4 regions of the Micromonospora sp. NPDC005553 genome follow, and region 3 is predicted to be linked to each of the others. Evidence: riboswitches for the same ligand, from Rfam matches in the RefSeq annotation. Region 3 holds a riboswitch; each other region holds the start of a gene.
The links. A riboswitch is a leader RNA that binds a small molecule or an ion and turns the genes downstream of it on or off. The one in region 3 is predicted to bind cyclic di-AMP.
Positions count from the first base shown of each region.

Region 1: it holds a riboswitch for cyclic di-AMP, as region 3 does, so the genes downstream of both, ACFYPG_RS08810 (hypothetical protein) here and ACFYPG_RS29025 (coiled-coil domain-containing protein) in region 3, are expected to answer to the same signal.
Region 2: it holds a riboswitch for cyclic di-AMP, as region 3 does, so the genes downstream of both, ACFYPG_RS18915 (C39 family peptidase) here and ACFYPG_RS29025 (coiled-coil domain-containing protein) in region 3, are expected to answer to the same signal.
Region 4: it holds a riboswitch for cyclic di-AMP, as region 3 does, so the genes downstream of both, ACFYPG_RS11040 (NlpC/P60 family protein) here and ACFYPG_RS29025 (coiled-coil domain-containing protein) in region 3, are expected to answer to the same signal.

Region 1 is NZ_JBIAJD010000002.1:321,702-327,110, forward strand. Features, by position in the region: gene ACFYPG_RS08795 (metal-sensitive transcriptional regulator) at 1-53, shown strand, start outside; gene ACFYPG_RS08800 (copper-translocating P-type ATPase) at 60-2,024, opposite strand; gene ACFYPG_RS08805 (YibE/F family protein) at 2,441-3,817, shown strand; cyclic di-AMP (ydaO/yuaA leader) riboswitch at 3,984-4,114, shown strand; gene ACFYPG_RS08810 (hypothetical protein) at 4,119-5,138, shown strand; gene ACFYPG_RS08815 (carbonic anhydrase) at 5,195-5,409, opposite strand, start outside.
Region 2 is NZ_JBIAJD010000004.1:381,475-386,883, forward strand. Features, by position in the region: gene ACFYPG_RS18900 (acyltransferase family protein) at 1-205, shown strand, start outside; gene ACFYPG_RS18905 (hypothetical protein) at 299-781, shown strand; gene ACFYPG_RS18910 (hypothetical protein) at 915-1,685, shown strand; cyclic di-AMP (ydaO/yuaA leader) riboswitch at 1,970-2,110, shown strand; gene ACFYPG_RS18915 (C39 family peptidase) at 2,343-3,191, shown strand; gene ACFYPG_RS18920 (alpha/beta fold hydrolase) at 3,315-4,061, shown strand; gene ACFYPG_RS18925 (CDP-glycerol glycerophosphotransferase family protein) at 4,066-5,409, opposite strand, start outside.
Region 3 is NZ_JBIAJD010000008.1:98,412-103,820, forward strand. Features, by position in the region: gene ACFYPG_RS29015 (HelD family protein) at 1-970, shown strand, start outside; gene ACFYPG_RS29020 (cation diffusion facilitator family transporter) at 1,077-1,994, shown strand; cyclic di-AMP (ydaO/yuaA leader) riboswitch at 2,113-2,244, shown strand; gene ACFYPG_RS29025 (coiled-coil domain-containing protein) at 2,250-3,314, shown strand; gene ACFYPG_RS29030 (hypothetical protein) at 3,455-3,955, shown strand; gene ACFYPG_RS29035 (SRPBCC family protein) at 4,080-4,544, opposite strand; gene ACFYPG_RS29040 (PfkB family carbohydrate kinase) at 4,736-5,409, shown strand, end outside.
Region 4 is NZ_JBIAJD010000002.1:784,873-790,281, forward strand. Features, by position in the region: gene ACFYPG_RS11030 (pyridoxamine 5'-phosphate oxidase family protein) at 1-526, opposite strand, end outside; gene dcd (dCTP deaminase) at 624-1,202, shown strand; gene ACFYPG_RS11040 (NlpC/P60 family protein) at 1,263-2,303, opposite strand; cyclic di-AMP (ydaO/yuaA leader) riboswitch at 2,317-2,452, opposite strand; gene ACFYPG_RS11045 (N-acetylmuramoyl-L-alanine amidase) at 2,688-4,670, shown strand; gene ACFYPG_RS11050 (NlpC/P60 family protein) at 4,726-5,409, opposite strand, start outside.

The sequences.
Region 1 (5,409 bases), on a different contig from region 3:
AGATGGCCACCGAGATGATGGCGGCGGTCGGCCGGCTCATGAAGCGCGGCTGACCGCGCTCAGTCCGGCGCGGGATCGAGACGGACCCGGCGCAGCAACTGAGCGTTGAGCGCCACCACGATCGTCGACGCCGACATCAGCACCGCGGCCACCGCCGGGCTCAACGCCACACCCGCCCAGGCCAGCACCCCGGCGGCCAGCGGCAGCGCCACCACGTTGTAGCCGGCCGCCCAGGCCAGGTTCTGTCGCATCTTCCGGTACGACGCCCGGGACAGCCGCACCACGGCCCCCACCCCGCGCGGGTCCGAGGATGCCAGCACCACCCCGGCGGACTCGATGGCCACATCGGTGCCCGCGCCGATCGCGATGCCCACGTCCGCCCGGGCCAGCGCAGGCGCGTCGTTCACCCCGTCACCGACCATCGCCACCACCAACCCCCGCCGCTGGAGCTCGGCCACCCGATCGTCCTTCTCGGCCGGCAGCACCTCGGCGAAGACCTCGTCGACGCCGGGCCGGAAGCCGAGGTCGGCGGCGACCGCCTCGGCCACCGGCCGGGCGTCACCGGTGATCATGGCGATGGTCCGGACACCCTCGGCACGCAACTCGTCGACAGCGCGCCGGGCCTCCGGACGCACCTCGTCGGTCAACGCGAACGCACCGAGCACGGCGTCGGGCAGCCGCACCAGGTGCAACACCGCGGCACCCCGCGCCGACCACCGCCCGGTCGCGGCCTCCAGCTCCGCCGGGAGCGAAACGCCCAGTTCGCGCAGCAGCGCCGGCCCGCCCACCGCGTACTCCGTACCGTCGATTGTCGCCTTCACACCGCGGCCCGGCAGCGACCGGAACCCGGCTGCCCGGGCCGGGCCGCCGCGGCCGGCCGCCGCCACTATCGCCCGGGCCAACGGATGTTCGCTATCCGACTCGACACCGGCCGCGATCCGCAGCACCTCGCTCCGCTCGACGCCGGACGCCGTCGCCAGGTCGGTCACCCCGTGCTCGCCTCGGGTCAGCGTGCCGGTCTTGTCGAAGAGCACGGCGCCGACGGTCCGCATCCGCTCCAGGGCCAACCGGTCCTTGACCAGAATCCCGGACCGTGCAGCGAGCGCGGTGGAGAGCGCGACGACCAGCGGGATGGCGAGACCCAGCGCGTGCGGGCAGGCGATCACCAGGACGGTGACCGCACGGACCACCGCCTCGTCGGGCTGACCGAGCGCGGTCCAGACCAGCACGGTCAGCACGGCGGTGCCGGTGGCCAGGTAGAACAGCGCGGCGGCGAACCGGTCGGCCAACAGTTGGGCCCGTCCACCGGAAGCCTGGGCCTGGGCGACCATCCGCTGGATGCCGGCGAGGGCGGTCTGCTCACCCAACGCCTCGACGCGCACCCGGATCGCCGAGTCGGTGGCGACGGTGCCGGCCACCACCCGGTCGCCAGTCGTCCGGACGACCGGCCGCGACTCCCCGGTGATCATCGATTCGTCCAGCTCAGCGCCGCCCTCGACGACACGGCCGTCCGCCGGCACCCGGCCTCCCGGCCGGACCAGCACCACGTCGCCGATCCGCAGGCCCGTCACCGGCACGGCCTCGACCCGCCCGTCCGCCGGCACCCGTTCGGCCTCGTCCGGCAACAGCGCGGCCAGCGCCGCCAGCGCTCCCCGGGCCTGTCCGATGGCCTTCATCTCCTGCCAGTGCCCGAGCAGCATGATGGTGACCAGCGCGGCCAACTCCCACCAGAAGTCCAGGTCGAAGACGCCGACGCTGGTCGCCAGGGACGCGGCGTACGCGACGGTGATCGCCATCGCGACCAGCAGCATCATCCCGGGCGCCCGGTCCCGGACCTCTCGAACCGCGCCAACCAGGAACGGCCAACCGCCCCACCAGAACACCACCGAGCCGAGCACCGGGCCCACCCAGCCCTGACCGGGGACGACGTCCCCGCTCAGGCCCAGCCGACCCGACACGAGATGACTCGTCAGCACCACCGGGATGGTCAACACCAGGCAGACCCAGAACCGGCGGCGAAACATCGCCGGATCGTGTCCGGCGTGCTTGTCGTGCCCGGAATGCTTGTCGTGTGGCACGGGTTCGGCGTGTCGCGGTCGGTCGGGGCCGGACGGTGACGGAGCGGGCATGGCTCCAACATGCCGCCCCGGAGACCGCCGCGCGAGCGGTTCGGCCGCCCGACACTCCGCCGCGACCTGCAACCCTCGGAGGGGCTGGCTAGCATCTCCCCCGATGGCCCTCCGAATGCCGCTGCACAGTCGGGCACCGGCGCCGCCACGTCGTGGCGGTGCCCTCGGCCGACCGGGCCGAGCACTGACCGTCCGTGATCAAGCGGTCATCAGGCAGCGATCCGCCCCGCCGTCCGCCGCGTTTCCACCGCAACGGTGAACCGCCCGGCCCGCTGACCCGTATCCCGCACCGGATCGTTGGGAGTCTCACCTTGGCCGCCGACCACACTCACCCCGCTCCGTCCGCCCCGCCTCGGGTGCGACGGATCCTCGTCGTGACTGTGGTACCCCTCTTCGTCGCCACCGTGCTGGCCGCGGTGCTGCTCTGGCCGCGCGGCGGGTCACCGCAGACCGATGGTGGTGCCGACGTGCCGCGCTACCCCGGCACTGTCACACGGGTGGTGAGCGAGCCGTGCCCGCCGGCGCCGTCGGTCCCCGAGGGCACACCGAGGGTCGGCGATGGGCGGTGCGGCACTGTCGACGTGCGGGTGGACGACGGGCCGACCGCCGGCCAGCAGGTACGGACTCCGGTGCCCGACGGGCCCGGCGCACCCCGGGTCGAGGTCGGCGACGAGGTGGTCCTGGTCGAGCTGGCCGACCCGACCGATCCCGCCACCAGCAACTGGAACATCGCCGAGCACCAACGCGGCACCCCGATGGTGTGGCTGGCGGTGATCTTCGCGGCCGCGATCGTCGCGTTCGGTCGGTGGCGAGGTCTGGCCGCGCTCGCCGGGCTGGCCGCCAGCTTCGCCATCCTGCTCACCTTCGTGCTGCCGGGCATCAGCGCCGGCAGGTCACCGCTGCTGGTGGCGGTGGTCGGCGCGGCCCTGATCATGTTCGTGGTGCTCTATCTGACCCACGGGGTCACCGCACAGACCTCGGTCGCGGTGCTCGGCACCCTGGGCAGCCTGGTCCTGACCGGCGTGCTCGCCACCATCGCCACCGCCGCGACCCACCTCACCGGCTTCGGCAGCGAGGACGCCACCACCCTGTCGATGTTCCAGGGCGACGTGGACCTGCACGGACTGCTGCTCGCCGGAATCATCATCGGGTCACTCGGGGTACTCGACGACGTGACGGTCACCCAGGCGGCCACCGTCACCGAACTGGCGAACGCCAACCCCGGGCTGACCCGGTTGCAGCTCTACCGTGCCGCCACCCGGGTCGGCCGCGCGCACATCGCCTCCACTGTCAACACCATCGTGCTGGCGTACGCGGGTGCGTCACTGCCCCTGCTGCTCCTGCTCACCGCCGACTCGCGGCCGATCGGGCAGATCCTCACCAGTGAGTTCCTCGCGCAGGAGATCGTCCGCAGCGCGGTCGCCACCCTCGGTCTGATCGCCGCCGTGCCGCTGACCACCGGGCTGGCCGCGGTGGTCACCGCCGCCGGGCGCAGCGACGCCTCAGCGCCCACCGACGCTCCCGCGCCCCAGCCCCGGCCCCAGCCGGACCGCAGCGAGGCACTGGCCGCACTCAGCTCACCGCGAACGGCCGGCTCCGACGAACCGGACCGGACGCGGACCGCACCCCCACCCGAGGCCACCGACCGGTGGCCGAAGTCGAACAGGAGCACGGATACGGCATGGTGACACTCCTCAGCGTGACCAGATCGGGCATCCACCCTGAGAACCCCGTCACTGGTCACTCAACGCTATGGCGAAATGACGCTTTTGGTCGGCATCCAGGCGTAGCTCAGCCGGTCGACTCTCGGGTAACCTCGCTGCCGGTTACCGATGAAGGCGCGAAGCGGCGTCTGCGGTGCCACCGCCCAATCGCCAACCGGCGAGCCGGGGACCCAGGTACCTGGGGTGAATCCGCATCAGCGGTAGGGGCCACTTCCGCCCCGAACCCGTCAGCTAACCCGGTCGGCGGTCGACGGAAGGGAACATTGTGACGGCACCCCTACGCCGCTGGTTGACACCCGTGGTGGCCGTGATCGCCGCACTGACCGTGTTCGCCGGGCCGTTCCCGGCGCACGCCGCCCCGACGAACCCCACACCGTCCGGGCACGAGGAGGACGGCGAGCCCAAGCTGCTCAACGACGTCATCGAGCAGGCCAACCGTGACTACTCCGCCGCGAAGTCCAAGCTGGACAAGTCCAAGAAGCGGCAGAGCGAGTTGGCGGCGGAGGTCAACCGGGCCAAGGCCGAACTGGACGCGTTGGCCCCGCAGGTCGGGCAGATCGCCGCACAGGCGTACCGGACCGGCCGGATCGGCGCGGTCGCGATGCTGCTGGAGAGCGACGCGCCCGACTCGTTCGTCCAGCGCGCCGGGCTGCTCGACGAGATCAACATGGTCAACGAGAAGAAGCTCTCCGAGGTCAACGAGGTGAAGGCCCGCGCCGAGCAGGCCAAGCTGGCCCTCGACACCGAGGTGCGCGAGCAGCAGAAGCAGACCGCCCTGATGGCGAAGCGCAAGAGCGAGGCCGACAAGGCGCTCTCCCTCGTCGGCGGCAAGGGTTTCACCGGCGGCCTGGTGGATGCCACCTCCAAGGTCGCGAAGATCGGCCCGGGTCGCACTGCCGACGGTGACTGGAAGGCCCAGTCGTGCAGCGAGAACGACCCCACCACCTCCGGCTGCATCACGCCGCGCACGCTGCACGCGTACAAGGAGGTCAAGGCGGCCGGCTTCAACCGGTTCGTCGGCTGCTACCGCCCCGGCGGGCCGTGGGAGCACCCGAAGGGCCGCGCCTGCGACTGGTCGCTACAGAAGAGCGGGTTCTCCCCGTGGCACAACAACGACACCCGGACGTACGGCAACAACGTCGCCGCGTTCCTCATCCGTAACGCCGACCGGCTCGGCATCTACTACGTGATCTGGAACCGGCAGATCTGGTTCCCGGCCACCGGCTGGAGTTCGTACAGCGGGCCGTCGAACCACACCGACCACGTCCACATGTCGCTGCTCTGACCCGCACGATCCCCGTCGAGGGCCGTTCCGCGTAACGCGGAGCGGCCCTCGTCGCGTCAGACGGTGGCAGGCGCGGCCGGGTCGGTCGAGGCCGGAGTCGTCAACGTCGTGAAGCCGGCCGGAACGGCGGCCACCGGGCGTACCGCTCCGGCTGCCAGTCGGTAGGACACGCCCACCACCGCGCACCGCCCCCGCGCCACCTCGTCGGCCAGCACGGGCGACTGCCCGAGCAGCGTCTCGACGGTCTGTGCGATGTGGATGTCGACGATGC
Region 2 (5,409 bases), on a different contig from region 3:
GTTGCTGCACCGCTTCGTCGAAACTCCGATGATGCGCCGGCTCGCGCCGCGCCGCGCGGCCCGTCCAGCGCCCGTCCCGCGACAACGCCCGGCCGGCGACGACGACGCGCGAGACCCCGGAAGCATCGCCCGCGGCGAGGTCGACGGACCCGCCGACGAGGCCGGTCAGGCTGGCGGTCGATCAACCTACGTCGACCTGCGCTGACGGCGTCCACCCTGGTCAAAGGGGGTCGGCGCGGCGTGATCCGACACGCCCGTGGTCGATGCGCACGGGTTGGCGCGACGGTAGCGTGGGGACGTGCTTCCGGTCGCGTTCACCTGTCCGCTGTGGTGGGTGGCGCGCTGGGCGACTCGGGTGCTGACCAGCCTCGCCGTCGTCGCGGCCCTGGCGCTCGGCGCAGGCCCGGCCACGGCCGCCACGTCGACGCCTGGCACGGGGCCCACGTCGAGCGTGGTGCCGACCACTGTCGCCGGCTCGCTGGCGGCCTCCTGCCGACACGCCGCGCCAACGGAGTCAACCGTCATCTACGCCGGCCGTGCGTCGGGCGACGATGGTGCCGACGCCACCGGCTCGGGGGCACACGGCGCGGCCCGTCCGGCCGCAGCGAAGGCCACCGAGGAGTCGGTCCCGACCTGGTCGGTCGACGCGCCGGTGGCGCTCCCCGGCGATCAGGGCACCATCGCGGCCGGCGTGCTGCCGGCCAGGGCGGCCGAATCTGACCGGCTGCCCCTCGTCGCCAGTGCGAGCGGTCGGGCTTCCCGGGCCCCACCCGGGCGCTGAGCCACCGGGACGACCGTCCCGCCGCCGCGCCCTGTCGACCCACCCGCTCCCTGACCCGCCGACCCGTGGCCCGCCGTGGCCCGCTGGTCGGCGCGGCTTTCCATCGCACTGCTCTCTCCCCGAGGTGCCGACCATGGAGACCGTCGTCTTCTACCAGTTCGTGACCGAGGTGCCGCGGGCCGCCGCCATCTGGTCGACGCTGTTCCTGCTGACGCTGGGCCTGCTCACCGTGCTGGCCGCCCGCCCCGAACGGGCCCGGCCGACCGGCGATCCGGTCCCGGCCGGGCTCACCGCTCAGGAGCTGGCCGACGCCGAGGCCGTCGACAGGCGCCGCTACGCCGAGGAGGTGGCCGTTGCCGCGGCCCGCGCGGCCACCACCGCCCAGCGGCGGCGTGCCGCCTGGCTGGCCGCTCAGGAACAGCTGGAGCAGGCCTGGATCGGGTACGACGAGGCGGACGCCGCCGCGCGTCGCTTCGCTGGCGCGGGGGCACTGCCCACCCCGCAGACCCCACACACCCCCGCCGAGTACGCCGCCCGGGAACGCTATCTGCACCGGGCGGCGATGGCGGCGTACTGGCGGGGCGACCTGACCATGGCGCAGCTCGGCGACGTGTTCGGGCACCGGCGCGGTTGGGATCCCCGGCGACACCCGGTCGAGCAGGAGGTGCTGATCAGCCGGGTGATCCGGGATGCGCGGTCGACCGACTACCAGGTGGCCGCCGACCGTGAGCGGGTCGCCTGGCGCGACGCGGAGTTGGCCGCCGAGTCGGCTCGTGCCCTCGCCGAGGAGGCGTACGCGGCGGCGGCCCGGCTCCGCCCGAGCGTGGTCCCCGCGCGCCGCACGGTCGCCGGGGCGTTGCGTCCCGCCGTCGTGGCACTGTGGCGCCCGGCCCGGGTGGGTTGAGCCCAATCCGTTATGTGAGGCCGGTCACCCAATCGGGAAATCGGACGTCCGACGCGATCGACGGGATTGTTCCCGCGATTGTGGCCGCGTTCTTTACGGCCTGTCCGGTTGTCGCCCCTAGGCGTCGCCGTAACTGGTTGTCCCATCGAGTCACATCGTCGGCATTACGCGCAGAAATTGTGGCGCCAATTGGGGTTTACGCAGGTGAACCTGGCTTGGCAGGGCGTTGAGACGCCAGTAGTGTCGTCCCGTCCGGTGCGGTAACCGATCGCAAGACGCGACGCCGCATCGACCCGCTTAATCGTGATCTACGAACCGGGGACCCACCAGTAAGTCCGGGGTGAATCCGCGAGCCACGGCCCGCGGTAGGGCGTCTTCCCGCCCGAATCCGTCAGCTAACCCGGTAGGCGGTGTCGGAAGGAGTCCCATCCTCGTGCAGCACCTTTCCACCCCTCGGTTGTTCCCTCGCCTCCACGGCGCGGCGGTGCACCCGCTCAATCGTCGCGTGACGGTGAGCTGACCCCCCGGGTCATCGCCTTTCCCGCCCGGCCGATCCGGGCGTTCCCCTGAGCGGTTCACACCCGCGGACCACGGTCCGCGCGCTGGCGCCTGCCCGGATACCGGTCCGGCCCCGGTGTGCCGCTCTCCCCCCGATCCGTGGAGGACCCCGTGAAGCACACCCTGCAGCGTCAGCTCCGTCGCCTCGCCACCGAGCGCCCGTACCAGATCGTCGCCGCCTCCGCCGCAGCCCTCGCTATCGCCACCACCACCGGCGCCCTGCTCACCACTGCTGACGACGCCCCGGCCGGCCAGCGCACCGCGACCACCGTCGCCGAGATGCGCAGCGACGTCGCCGCCTCCCGCAGTGAGGCCCGGGACGCGTCCCCCTCTGCCAGCGCCGCGCCGACCACGGCCGCCCCGGCCACCAGCGCCGCGTCGCCCGCCGCCAAGGCCAAGAGCAACCCCGACCTCACCCGTAAGCCGACGCCGCCGAAGCCTCCCGCGACGAAGGTGCTCGACTACGACTACGAGGCGCAGAACACCTACTACAACTGCGGCCCGGCGGCCACCCGGAACGCGCTCAGCGCCGCGGGCATCGACCGCACCCAGGAGGAGCTCGGCGCCGAACTGGGCACCACCGAGATGGGCACCAACTCGGCCGAGGACACCACCCGGGTGCTCAACGCCGAGGTGAAGGGCTCCCCGTACCGGACCCGGATGTTCCCCGGCACGCCCAGCCCGGCCCAGATGGACCGGCTCCAGGCTGACGTGGTGAAGGCCGTCACCGACGGCCGGGGCGTGGTGGCCAACGTCGTCGGGGACGCCGTCGACACCGACGGCGGGTGGCACTCCTACGGCGGTGGGCACTACATCGCCGTGGTGGGCTACAAGGACAACGGTCGCACCGTGCGGATCGCCGACTCGGCGAACCCGGCCGACCCGTCGTACTGGATCACCACGATCGACCTGGCCAACTGGATCACCAGCCGGGGCTACTCCGCCTGACCCGGGCACCCTGACCGCCGCGGGCGCCGTCTCCCACAAGGAGCCGGCGTCCGCGGCGTTTGTCCGCCCGGCCCGCCATCGACGGCCCTCGTACCCGACCCTGAACCGTGGGAGACTGCGGCCGTGGTGGATGAAACGGGTGGTCACACCGGCCGCGGGCCGGTCCTGCTGCTGCTGCACGGGATGGGAACGACCGGGGACGTGTGGTTGCCCTGGGCCCCGTACCTTGAGCAGCACTGGCCCGGACGGTGGCTGGCACCGGACCTCGCCGGCCACGGCTGGGCGTCGCCGCTGCCGTCGTACTCCTTCGCGGGCTTCGCTCAGCAGATCGCGCGGGCCCTCGTCCCCGACGACCGGCTGGTCGTGCTCGGGCACTCGCTGGGTGGGGTGGTCGGCCTGGCGCTGGCCGCCCGCGACGCCGGAACGCCGGTGGATGCCGTGGTCGGGCTGGGCATCAAGGCACTCTGGTCACCCGCCGAGCTGAGCCGCGCCGCCGAGCTCGCCGCCCGACCGGTGAGCTGGTTCGCCACCCGCACCGAGGCGGCTCGCCGCTACCTGCGGGTCGCCGGGCTCACCGGTCTGGTCCCGCCGGACCACCCGGTGGTGGAAGCCGGGCTGCGCCAGGTCGACGGCCGGTGGCGCCTCGCCATGGACCCCGCGGCCTTCGCCGTCGGCGAGCCCGATCTGGCCGCGCTGCTGGCGGCGACCGACGTGCCGGTGGTGCTGGCGCGCGGGGAGAGCGACCCGATGGTCACCGACGAACAGCTCAAGGAGTACGGCGTACCGGTCGCCACGCTGCCCGGTCTCGGACACAACGCGCACGTGGAGGACCCGGCGGCGGTACTGGCGCTGCTGGATCCTTACCGCTGAGCGGCTATGCCGGTGCGGTCGCGGTGAGCGCCTCGGCCGGTGCCAGCTCCCGGCGGGCGGCGGCCAGGAACGCCTCGGCGTACGACTCGGCCGGGAAGTCACCCAGGTAGCGGCGGCGGGTGGCCCAGCGGGCCTCGGCCAGCGGGTCGGTGTCCAGCAGGGCGGTCAGCACGTCGTCCACGTTGGACATGTCCCGACGCAGCACGTATCCCGACCCGGCCAGCGGGAACCGCTCCACGAACCGGTCGCCCTCGTCGCCCATGTCGGTGACCGCGTACGGCTTGCCGGAGTAGAGGAAGTCCGAGATCACTCCGGACACGTCGGAGACCAGCGCGTCGGCGGAGTTGACGCACTCGGTCAGGCTCAGCTCCCGAGCCGCCGCGCCGACCACGTGCTGGCGGCCGGTGCGGGCCCGGTCGGCGACGAGCAGCTCGGTCAGGCGGCCCAGTTGCCGGGCCGAGGCCGGGTTCTGCGTGGTGTACGGGTGGGCTCGCAGGATCACCGTCGCGCCGCGTTCCAACAGTCGGCGCAGCAGGCTTTCGGCCACCGGTAGCGAGCAGTAGTCGGCGTCGGCGTGGTGCCCGGTCCAGGTCGGCGTGTAGAGCACCGTCGGGTGCGCCGATCCTCTTGCGGGCTCCGGGCGTACCTCGATCGACTCGACCTGTGGACGACCCACCACCACGAACTTGTCGGCCGGGATCTGCACTCCGGCGCGGGCGTACCTGTCGATCGCCGCCTGCCCGGCTACGAAGATCCGGTCGAAGATCCCCGACACCGGGTTGGCGCTCGGCGCCTTGTCGCTGTCGCCGTGGTGCAGCTGGATGTGGGTGAGCTGGGTGAAGCGGACGCAGTGGCTGTTCTTCGCACCGTGGTTGACGTAGAACGCCGCCCGCAGGCTCGGCACCAACGCCTGGTCCATCGCCCCGAGGGTGGGGCAGTAGACCACCGGCGCGTCGGTGGCGGCCGCGATCGGGGCCAGGAACTCCGGCTCACGCAGCACGACCAGGAACGGTCGGCCGATCCGTTCCAGGTACGGCAGCCACATGGTGACCTGGTATTCCGAGCCCGGAGGCGCGGAGAAGTAGAGCAGGAACTCCGGCTGGTGCCGGCGCAGCGCGGCGGCCACCGACCCGCCACCGGCGCGTGGCCTGAACCGTCGCCGGGCCAGGTCCAGCGCGACCGCACCGGCGCCCGCTCCGACCAGCAGGCTGGCGGCCAGTGCCACACCGGCCGGCAGGGCGAGCGCGGCGGCGAGCGCCAGGGCGGCGAGCAGCCCGAGCAGGGCCGTGCCGAGCCGATCGGCGATCAGCGGCGTCCAGGCGCGTACCGGCAGGTTGGCCGTCCGGAT
Region 3 (5,409 bases):
GTTCCTCAAGGCGTGGTGGCCTCGGCTGCACCCCCGGCACGTCCTCGGCTGGCTGGCGCAGCCGGATCGGCTGCGCCGGTACGCCAGCGGGATCCTCTCCTCGGCGGAGATCCGGCTGCTCAACGCCGCGTACCGGAACCTGGACTCGGCCGGGCTGACCATCGCCGACGTGGCACTGCTGGACGAGTTGGACGCGCTGCTCGGCAAGCCCGCGCAGCCGGCCCGCGCGCGACGCGACCCGTTCCAGCTCGCCGGCGGCGTCCGTGAGCTGAGCACCCTCGGTGAACGGCAACGGGCCGCCCGCGCGGCGGCCCGGGAGCGCCCGGAGGACTACCGGGACTACGCGCACGTGGTGGTGGACGAGGCACAGGACGTCTCGCCGATGCAGTGGCGGATGATCGGTCGACGCGGCCGACTGGCCTCCTGGACCGTCGTGGGCGACCCCGCGCAGACCGCGTGGACCGGCGATCCGGAGGAGCTGACCCGGGCCCGCGACCAGGCGCTGGGCCGGCGTAAGCGACACGACTTCACGCTCACCACCAACTACCGGAACTCGGCGGAGATCTTCGCGGTGGCGGCGGCGGAGATCCGGCGGCTCTACCCGGACCTGCCGCTGCCGACCGCCGTCCGCTCCACCGGGGTCGAGCCGGTGGAGCTGGTGGTGCCCCCGACGGGCTTGGAGACCGCGACCGTGGAGGCCGCCGCCGGCCTGCTGGCCGAGGTGGAGGGCACGGTCGGGGTGATCACGCCGGTCCCCCGCCGGGACGAGGTCGCCGGTTGGCTGGGCGCGCTCGGCGCGCCCAGGTTGCAGGTGGTGACCAGCCTGGAGGCCAAGGGCATGGAGTACGACGGGGTGGTGCTGGTCGCCCCGAGCGAGATCCGGGCGGATCCGGGCGCCGGGGTGCGCACCCTGTACGTGGCGCTCTCCCGGGCCACCCAGCGTCTCACCACCATCGACCCGACCGGCTGACGTGTGCGGACTGCCGCCGGCGGAACGCCCTGCCCGTACACTTGCATACATAGCGATGTGAGCATACATTTGACCAGGTCCCGACCAGCGGCGGAAGGTGGTTCTCGTGGGCGCAGGTCATGACCACCACCATGGGTCCGTCGCCAATGCCGCACACCAGCACCGAGGTCGACTCTGGGCGGCGTTCGGGTTGCTCGCCACCTTGATGGTGGTCGAAGCGGTGGTCGCACTGCACACCGGCTCGCTCGCCCTGCTCTCCGACGCCGGGCACATGTTCACCGACGTGCTCGGCATCGGGATGGCGCTCGCCGCCATCACGGCAACCCGGCGGGCCACCGGCGACCCGCAGCGCACCTTCGGGCTCTACCGGCTCGAGGTGCTCGCCGCGCTGGCCAACGCCGTCCTGCTCTCCGGCGTCGCGATCTACGTGGTGGTCGAGGCGATCCGCCGCTTCGGTGACCCGCATGAGGTCATCGCCGGCCCGATGCTCGTGGTGGCCGTGCTCGGCCTGCTGGCGAACATCGCCGCATTCGCGCTGCTGCGCGCCGGAGCCAAGGAGAGCATCAACCTCCAGGGCGCCTACCTGGAGGTGCTCGGTGACCTGCTCGGCTCGGTCGGCGTCATCGGCGCGGCGCTGCTCATCACCGTCACCGACTGGTGGTGGGCCGACCCTCTGGTCGCGGTCGCCATCGGCGTGTTCATCCTGCCGCGCACCTGGCGGCTGGCCCGCGCCGCCATCCGCATCCTGGTGCAGGCCGCCCCGGAGCACCTCCAGGTGACCGCCGTGCACGACCGGCTCGCCGCCGTCCCCGGTGTCGTCGAGGTGCACGACCTGCACGTCTGGACGCTCACCTCGGGCATGGAGGTGGCCTCCGCCCACCTGACCATGGCACCGGGCGCGGAGGTCGGCGCGGTGCTCACCGCGGCACGTACGGCCCTGCACGACGACTTCCGCATCGAACACGCGACCTTGCAGATCGAGCCTGGCGCCGCTTCTGGAGCCTGCGGCTCCATCGAATGGTGACCGGTTCGTCGATTTCCGTGTTGACGCACGCACCGTCCGTCACATCGGCTGCAGCGGCCCCACCCGCACCGGTAGGCTCGGTCCCGGCCGTCACCAGGCGGCGCCCTCCCGGCGCCGGTGGCGGTCGCCGCCTAATCGCCCACCTGGGCGAACCGGGGAACCATGTTCCTGGGGTGTATCCGCGTCAGCGGTAGGGATCTTCCGTCCCGAACCCGTCAGCTAACCCGGTCGGCGGCTGACGGAAGGACATGCGCAGTGGCACCAGCACGACCACCCGCCGCCCGACTGGCGGCCCTGATCGTCGCGATGTTCGCCCTCGGCGTCGCGCTTCCGGCCGGCACCGCCTCGGCCGCTCCCCCGACCGGCCTGCGAGCCGCCGCACCCGACTCCGACGAGGAGGGCGGCACCCCGGCGTTGCGGGCCCAGCTCGATGCGGCCAGCAAGGGCTACCTGGACGCGAAGCGCGCCCTGGACACCTCAGTGCAACGGCAGAAGCAGCTCGGCACCCAGCTGGAGACCATCGAGGTCGAGATCGACCAGCGCAACGGCAAGGTCGGCGAGATCGCCGAGGTCGCCTACCGCACCGGCCGGCTCGGTGCGGTGTCGGCGCTGCTCAACAGCAACACCCCGGAAGGCTTCATGGACCGGGCCGCCGCGCTGGACGCGGTGGCGGCCAACGAGGACCGGGTGCTGCGCGACCTGCTGGACACCAAGGACAAGGCCAACCGCACCCGGGTCGCCCTGGACGGCGAGATCAACGAACAGCGCAAGCAGGTCGCGGTGATGGCCAAGCGCAAGGAGCAGGCCGAACGGGCCCTGACCGTGGCCACCACGCCCAAGCCGCAGACCACCGCCGACGCCGGCTCCAACCGCGGCACCTCCAGCGCCAACGCGAAGGCCGCGCCACGCAACTCCGACGGCTCCTGGCCCTCCGAGTCGTGCAGCGTCAACGACCCCACGCCGGCCAACGGCTGCATCACCCCGCGCACCCTGCACGCGCTCAATCAGGCCAAGGCCGCGGGATTCACCCGGTACGTCTCGTGCCACCGCCCCAGCGGCTCGGGTGAACACCCGAAGGGCCGGGCCTGCGACTTCGCGGCGCAGAAGAACGGCTTCGGCGGCGACGCCACCGGCGGCGACAAGACGTACGGCAACAACCTGGCCGCGTACTTCATCCGCAACGCGGACCGGCTCGCCGTGCTCTACGTGATCTGGTACAGGCAGATCTGGCTGCCCAGCAGCGGGTGGAAGTCGTACAGCGGGGCGGGCGGCGACCCGTCCAGCGACCACACCAACCACGTACACCTGTCGGTCTACTGACCCACTCGTCGTGATGCCTGTGAGCCACTGGATGGCTCACAGGCATCACGGCGTCAGGGGCCGGGCTACGTCACCGGGCGTACCCCTGATGTCGTCGCTCGTCGGACGACCCGGCTGTGGCCGGCGGGCAGCATCGCGGTATGCCTCGGATCCGACCCACCACCCGCAAGGCGCTGCTCACCCTGCACCTCGTCACCTCGCTCGGCTGGCTCGGCGCCGACCTGGTGCTGCTCACCCTCGGCGTCGCCGTTCAGCGGGGTGCCGATCCGGCGGTGGTCTATCCGGTCACGGCCCTGGTCGGCACGGTGCTGTTCGCGCCGCTGAGCGTCCTGGTGTGGTTGATCGGAGTCGCCAGTTCGCTGCTCACCCCATGGGGCCTGCTGCGCCACCGGTGGGTGCTGGTCAAGCTCGTGCTCACCACGGTGATGGTCGGGCTGGTGCTGTTCCTGCTCACCCCGAATCTGCGTCACGCCGGAGCGGTCGGCGCCGCCCTGCCCGCCCGCGATCGCGCCGACCTGGTCATCGCACCGGCGGTGTCGACCAGCCTGATGGTCATCGCGACAGTGCTCTCCACCTACAAGCCGTGGGGCCGACGTCCCATCACCCGCCCGACCCGCAACAGCGCGCCAACCCCGACCTAACGCACCCCACGCCCCGCCCCGCACACCCCGCACGCCCGCGATCTTGCAGTTACTGCGCCGACATATGGGTTCATCCCACTGATATCGACAGCCGAAACTGCAAGATCGGCGCGCCAGGGGCGGGTCAGGGGGGCGGGGTGTTGTTGGTGCGGTCCAGGGCGGCGCCCAGTCGGGTGGCGAGGGCGAGGTGAGCGGCCTGGGCCTGGCGGAACGCGTAGCGGAACAGGGGCCTCGGCGCGGTCAGGGTGATCTCGACGTCGATGCGGGTCAGGCCGTCCGGCTCGGCGCGTAGTCGGGTGTGGTTCCGCACAGTGGTGGCCGGCCACTGGCGGGCCACCATGACGATCTCGTCGGCCTCGCTGATCAGCACGTCCGCGTGGTAGGTGGTCCGGAAGCGCAGCGGACCGGCCGCCAACCGGTCGTTGATCGTGTAGCTCGCCTGGGCACCGGGCCGGGGCGGTACCCGGCGAACCCGCACGATCAGCGGATGCAGCTCGCCCTGCCGGGTCAGGTCGCTGAGCAACGCTGCCGCCTCGGCGGGTGAGCACCGGGCCTGGACGGTGTAGCTGAAGGTATCGCTGCTGAGCACACCGTCTCCCGCCGTCGTCTGGTCGCCCGATCGTCCCGTACCGATGTCTGGCTGGCAACGCCCCACGGACCCTCAGCGCCGCGCCGGACCGGGCCGATGCGACGACCTGCCACCACCTGCGCCATTAAGGTCGGTTAGTACGAAATCTTCCGAAGGTGCCGGAGGGCGGCCAGCATGAACGGCGACGACCGATGAGTGGGCACGTGATGGTCTTCGCGCCCACCCCACAGCTGACGGTGATGGTGGACCAGCCCAACGACCACCCCGAGCTGCACCTGCACCCCGGCGGGCAGGGTGTCTGGCAGGCCCGGATGGTGCTCTCCCTCGGAGTCGACGTGGTGCTCTGCGCCGCCCTCGGCGGTGAGATCGGCCAGGTGCTGGAGCCACTGCTGGTCAGCGAGGGTGTGGACCTCAAGGTGGTGGTCCGTGACTCCGGCAGCGGCGGGTACGTGCACGATCGCCGCGACGGCTCCCGACAGGAGATCGCCGACGTGCCCGGACAGCCGCTGAGCCGGCACGAGATCGACGAGCTGTACAACCTCGCCCTCGGCGAGGGCCTACGGGCCTCGGTGAGCATCCTCAGTGGGCCGAACGAACCGTGGCTCGTGCCGGCCGACCTGTACCGACGCTTCGCCGCCGACCTCGGCGCGAACGGTGCTCGAGTGGTGGTCGACCTCTCCGGCGATCACCTCGCTTCGGTGCTGGAGAGCGGGGTGTTCTTCCTCAAGGTCAGTCACGAGGAGTTGATCCGCGACGGCCGCGCCCGCAGCGACGACACCGAGGAGCTGACCCGGGCCCTGTACGAGTTGCACGCGGGCGGCGCCGAGACGGTGGTGGTGAGCCGCGCCGACCAGCCGGCGTTGGC
Region 4 (5,409 bases), on a different contig from region 3:
GGAGGGTCGGGCGCGTCTGCGGGACGGCGAGGGGCGCTGCCACCGCCGACTGGGCGTTTGGGTCGAGCCAGACCCGAACGGCCGGCCGACTCGGCCCGAGACCCGGAATGCCCGCGATGTGCTGCTCGCGGCGGGTGAGCATGGCCACGTCGACGGTGAACTCGAAGAGCCGCCAGTCGACCTGCGGCTCGGCGCGGGCGCTCTGCGCCAGCTGCGCCACCAGGATCGGATCGGTCACCGGGCGGGCGTGACCCGCCACGTACGCCTCGTCGTCGCTCTCCTCCGCAGGGAACGAGTGCAGCGCGTAACGGCCGTCACGTTCGAGGTCGCGGCGCTTGGGCGAGTCGATGATGAAGCAGAACAGCCCCTCGGCGGTGATGACCGGGGAGACCGGATGGACGCGGGGCCCGCCGTCGGCACGGACCGTGGCCAGATAGCCGAAGCCCGGCCCGTACTGCTGAAGGAGAACGCGGATCCCGTCGGCGAGTCGGGGCTCGTCGGCGGCGAATTCGGACCAGGAAGCCATGTGGGCATTCTATCGAACAAATGTACGAGCAGCGACCTCGACGCGCTGGTCCGGCACCGAATCCGGCCACTTCCGGCAACGCGGCTATGGTGGTCCGATGCTGCTCTCCGACCGTGACCTGGTCTCCGAGATCAAGGCCGGCACGCTGGGCTTGGAGCCGTTCGAGCCCACCCTGGTCCAACCCTCCAGCATCGACGTCCGACTCGACCGGCTGTTCCGGGTCTTCAACAACCACCTCTACACCCACATCGATCCGGCCATGCAGCAGGACGACCTCACCTCGGCGGTCGAGGTCCCCGACGGCGAGCCGTTCGTGCTGCACCCGGGGGAGTTCGTGCTCGCCTCGACGCTGGAGGTCATCTCGCTGGGTGACCAGCTCGCCGGCCGGCTGGAGGGCAAGAGCTCTCTGGGCCGGCTCGGGCTGCTCACGCACTCCACCGCCGGTTTCATCGACCCAGGCTTCTCCGGTCACGTGACGCTGGAACTCTCGAACGTGGCGAACCTGCCGATCACCCTGTGGCCGGGCATGAAGATCGGGCAGCTCTGCATCTTCCGGCTCTCCTCGCCGGCCGAGCACCCGTACGGCTCGGTGGTCTACGGCTCGCGCTACCAGGGCCAGCGGGGGCCGACACCCAGCCGCGCCTGGCAGCACTGGCGCACCTGGCCCACCCGCTAGGACCAGAACGACGAGGGCCCGCCGCGACGCGATCGCGACGGGCCCTACGGTCACACTGGGTCAGCCTGGACGGCCGTAGCTGTGGATCGGGCCGTCGTCGACCTTCTTCATCTTGACCGGTTGACCGGCCTGCGAGGCGTGCACCACCCAGCCGCCGCCGACGTACATGCCGACGTGGTGGATGTCGCTGTAGTAGAAGACCAGGTCGCCGGGGCGCAGGTCACCCTTGCTGACGTTCTTGGTGACCCGGCTCTGCGCGGCGGCGTTGTGCGGCAGCGACACGCCGGCCTTCGCCCAGGCGGCCAGCATCAGCCCGGAGCAGTCGTACGAGTTCGGGCCCTCGGCACCCCAGACGTAGGGCTTGCCGATCTGCGCGCAGGCGAACTTGACCGCGGTACCCGCGGCGCCGCCGGGGTAGCTACCCGGGCAGGGCGCCGGGCGCAGCGGACCGCCGCCACCGCTGCCGTACACCTTCAGGCGCAGCTTCTGCAGGCGGTCGATCTCGTCGTTGATCTGCTTCTTCTTCGCCGCCAGCTGGGCTTCCGTGCGGGTCAGCTGGGCCACCATCTCGTCCAGTGGCGCCTTCTGCGCGGCCAGTTGGTCGCGCAGGTCGGCCACCTCGCGGACGTCCTTCTGCTGGTTGTGCGCGAAGCGGTCCAGCATTTCGAGCTGGCCGACCACCTCGCTGGGCGACCGGCTGCCCAGCATCGCGTTGACGGTCGAGACGTTCTCACCCATGTAGGCGCGTACGGCAAGGGCGCTGACCTTGTCCATCGCGGCGTCGACCTGGCGCTCGAGCGGAGTGATCCGGGCGGCCAGCGCGTCTGCCTGCTTGCGCTTCGCGGCGAGGTCGATGCGGGTGGCGTTGTGCCGTTCGATGATCGGTTCGAGCTTGTTCCAGTCGGCGTCGATCTGGCGCTCGATCTCGGCGACGGAGGGGTCGGCGTGGGCCGCCGTGGCACTGCCGGTCAGAACGACGGCGACGCCGGCCAGCGCGGCGAGTGCGGTGGTGAAGCGGGACCAGCGTGGGCGCGGCACTATCGACGCCGGGCCGGCTGATGCCGACCGCTCGGACGACGGCCGCGGGGCATGGAGTGCCACCGGGGTTCCGTACTCCTTCTTCCTGACCGCCTACCGGGTTAGCTGACGGGTTCGGGCGGGAAGTCGGCGCCCTACCGCAGTGGCTGCGGATTCACCCCGAGGGACCTGGGTCCCCGGTTCGCTCGGAAACGACTCGGCGGTGTCGGTCCGTTACCGCCCGGGGTGGGCGGAGCTGCTGTCGGGCCGACAAATGACCAGAGTAGAGACGCCCGTTACCGATCCGCAACCCGTGCGGCCGTGACACTCCGTACGGATTGGATGAGGTCACCGACCGTGTGTGAAGAATTCTTTCCCCAAGCTTCGATAGATGGAAAGGTATTGACGCGAGCTCCCGGACGGCGCGATGGTGATTTGACCTAACTCCGCGAGAATCTAGGGGGTTCGATGCACCATCCAACCCTGTCGACCGGCTGGCGCGCGCTGCTCGCCGCCACCGTGGTCGCCGCCGCGACCACGGTGCCACTTTCCGTCGGCCCGGCCGCTGCCGCGCCCACCACCGACCGCCAACAGCAGTACGCCGACGCGGCCACCGAGTACGGCGTACCGGCCGTCGTGCTGCTCGGCGTCTCCTACCTGGAGTCCCGTTGGGACACCAACGCCGGCACACCGAGCACCAGTGGCGGCTACGGCCCGATGCACCTGACCGACGCCCGGCATGTGGCCGCCCTACCCGGGCGCGGCCACCACGACGCCGGTGCCGAGGACCCACGCGGCGACGACTCCCGTCCCGCCCGGGTGCCCGCGCCCCGACCGGTCGAGGCGCCCGCCCCGTCCACCGCCGCGTTGCAGACCGTCGACGCCGCCGCGGCGCTGACCGGTGCCGCCCCCGAGGCACTGCGTACCGACGCGGGCCTCAACATCCGGGGTGGGGCGGCGCTGCTGAGCGCGTACCAGAGGGATCTGGGCGCGCCGGTCGGCGCGGACACCGACCCGGCGGCCTGGTACGGCGCGGTGGCCCGGTACTCGGGCGCGGACAGCGCCGACGCCGCGGCGGCCTTCGCCGACGAGGTCTTCACCACCATCGGCGCGGGCGAAGCCCGGGTGACCGACGACGGCCAACGGATCACCCTGCCGGCCCGCGCGGTGCGGCCCGAACGTTCCTGGCTGGACCGGCTGGGCCTGCGCCGGCTGGCCCGCCCGGACGGGGTGGAATGCCCCCGCACCATCTCCTGCGAGTGGATCCCGGCGCCCTACGAGGCGTTCGGCGACGGGGACTACGGCAACCACGACCTCTCCGACCGGCCCGCGCGGCAGAAGATCGAGTACATCGTCATCCACGACACCGAGGCGAGTTGGGCCACCACCCTGCAACTCGTCCAGGACCCGACCTACGTGAGCTGGCACTACTCGCTGCGCTCGGTCGACGGGCACATCGCCCAGCACGTCAAGACGAAGGACGTCGGCTGGCACGCCGGCAACTGGTACGTCAACGCGAAGTCGATCGGGTTGGAACACGAGGGCTTCGCGGCGCAGGGCACCTGGTACACCGAGGCGATGTACCGGACCTCGGCGAAGCTGGTCCGCCACCTGGCGCTGCGGCTGGGCATCCCACTGGACCGCCAGCACATCATCGGCCACGACAACGTGCCCGGCACCATCCCCTCGACAGTGCGGGGAATGCACTGGGATCCGGGCCCCTACTGGGACTGGACGCACTACTTCGACCTGCTGCACGCCCCTCGACTGGACACCGGCACCCCGGCCACCGGGCTGGTCCGGATCGACCCGGACCACACCACCAACCAGCCGGCGTTCACCGACTGCGTCACGGTGGGAGTGCCCTGCGCGCCGCGCGGCTCCTCGGCGGTGGTGCTGCGTAGCGCACCGTCCGCTGACGCGCCGCTGGTCAACGACATCGCGCTCCGCCCGGACGGCAGCCCGAACACGATGGCGGTGTCGGACCACGGGGCCCGGGCGTCCGCCGGGCAGACGTACGCGTTGGCCGGCCGGCAGGGCGACTGGACGGCGATCTGGTACCTCGGGCAGCGGGCCTGGTTCCACAACCCGACGTCCGCGCCGACCGCCAGTTGGACCGTCGGAGTCGTGGCGACGCCGAAGCCCGGAAGGGCCACCGTTCCGGTGTACGGACGGGCGTACCCGGAGCAGTCCGCGTACCCGGACGGGGTGCCCTACCAGGCGATCACGCCGCTGCAGTACACGCTGGCCGCCGGGCAGCGGTACGCCGTCGGCGCGGTGCTGGCCGGCGAGTACTACCGGGCCAGCACGTTCGACGGCTCCTCACCCGGCGACTGGACCGTCATTCGCGGCAAGAACCGGTACGCGCAGATCCAGTTCGGCCACCGGATCATGTACGTCGACCTCGCCGACGTGCAGCTGTTGCCCTCCCCGGTGGGGGCACCCCGCTGAGAACCACGACGGCCCCCGGTCGGTGACCGGGGGCCGTCGTGTCGCGCGAGGTGGATCAGCCAGGTCTGCGGAACCCGGCGATGGGCATGGTGGTGATGCTGGACACCTGCACCGGTTTGCCGGCGCGTGGCGCGTGCACCATCTGGTTGTTACCCAGGTACAGCCCGACATGACTCAGGCCGGAGAAGAAGAACACCAGGTCACCGGGACGGGCGTCGGCGCGCGAGATGGCCTTGCCCTCGTTCCACTGGTCACCGGTGTGGTGCGTCAGGTAGATCCCGGCCGCCTTGTAGGCGTACTGGGTCAGCCCCGAGCAGTCGAACGAGTTCGGCCCGGTGGCACCCCAGACGTACGGCTTGCCGACCTTGCCGCAGGCGGTCTTGATCGCGGTGCGGGCCGCCGCACTGAACACGCCGTTGATGGTCGGGCAGGCCGCCGTCTTGACGGTGGTCTTGGGCATCGACGCCTCGAGCTGCTTGATCTCGGCGTCGATCTGCTTCTTCTTGGCCGCCAGATCGTTCTGCTGCTTGGTCTGGGTGACGATCAGCGCGTCCAGCTTCTGCTTCTCGCCGTCGTACTTGGCCCGCACGGCCAGCACGCCCTCGACCTCCTTGCGCTCCTGCGAAGCGAGCCGGTCGAGGATGGTGAGCTGCTCGGTGAGCGTGTCCGGCTTGGCGCTGACCAGCAGCGCACCGATGTCGTGTGACGGGCCGGAGATGTAGTAGCGGGAGGCGAGGTC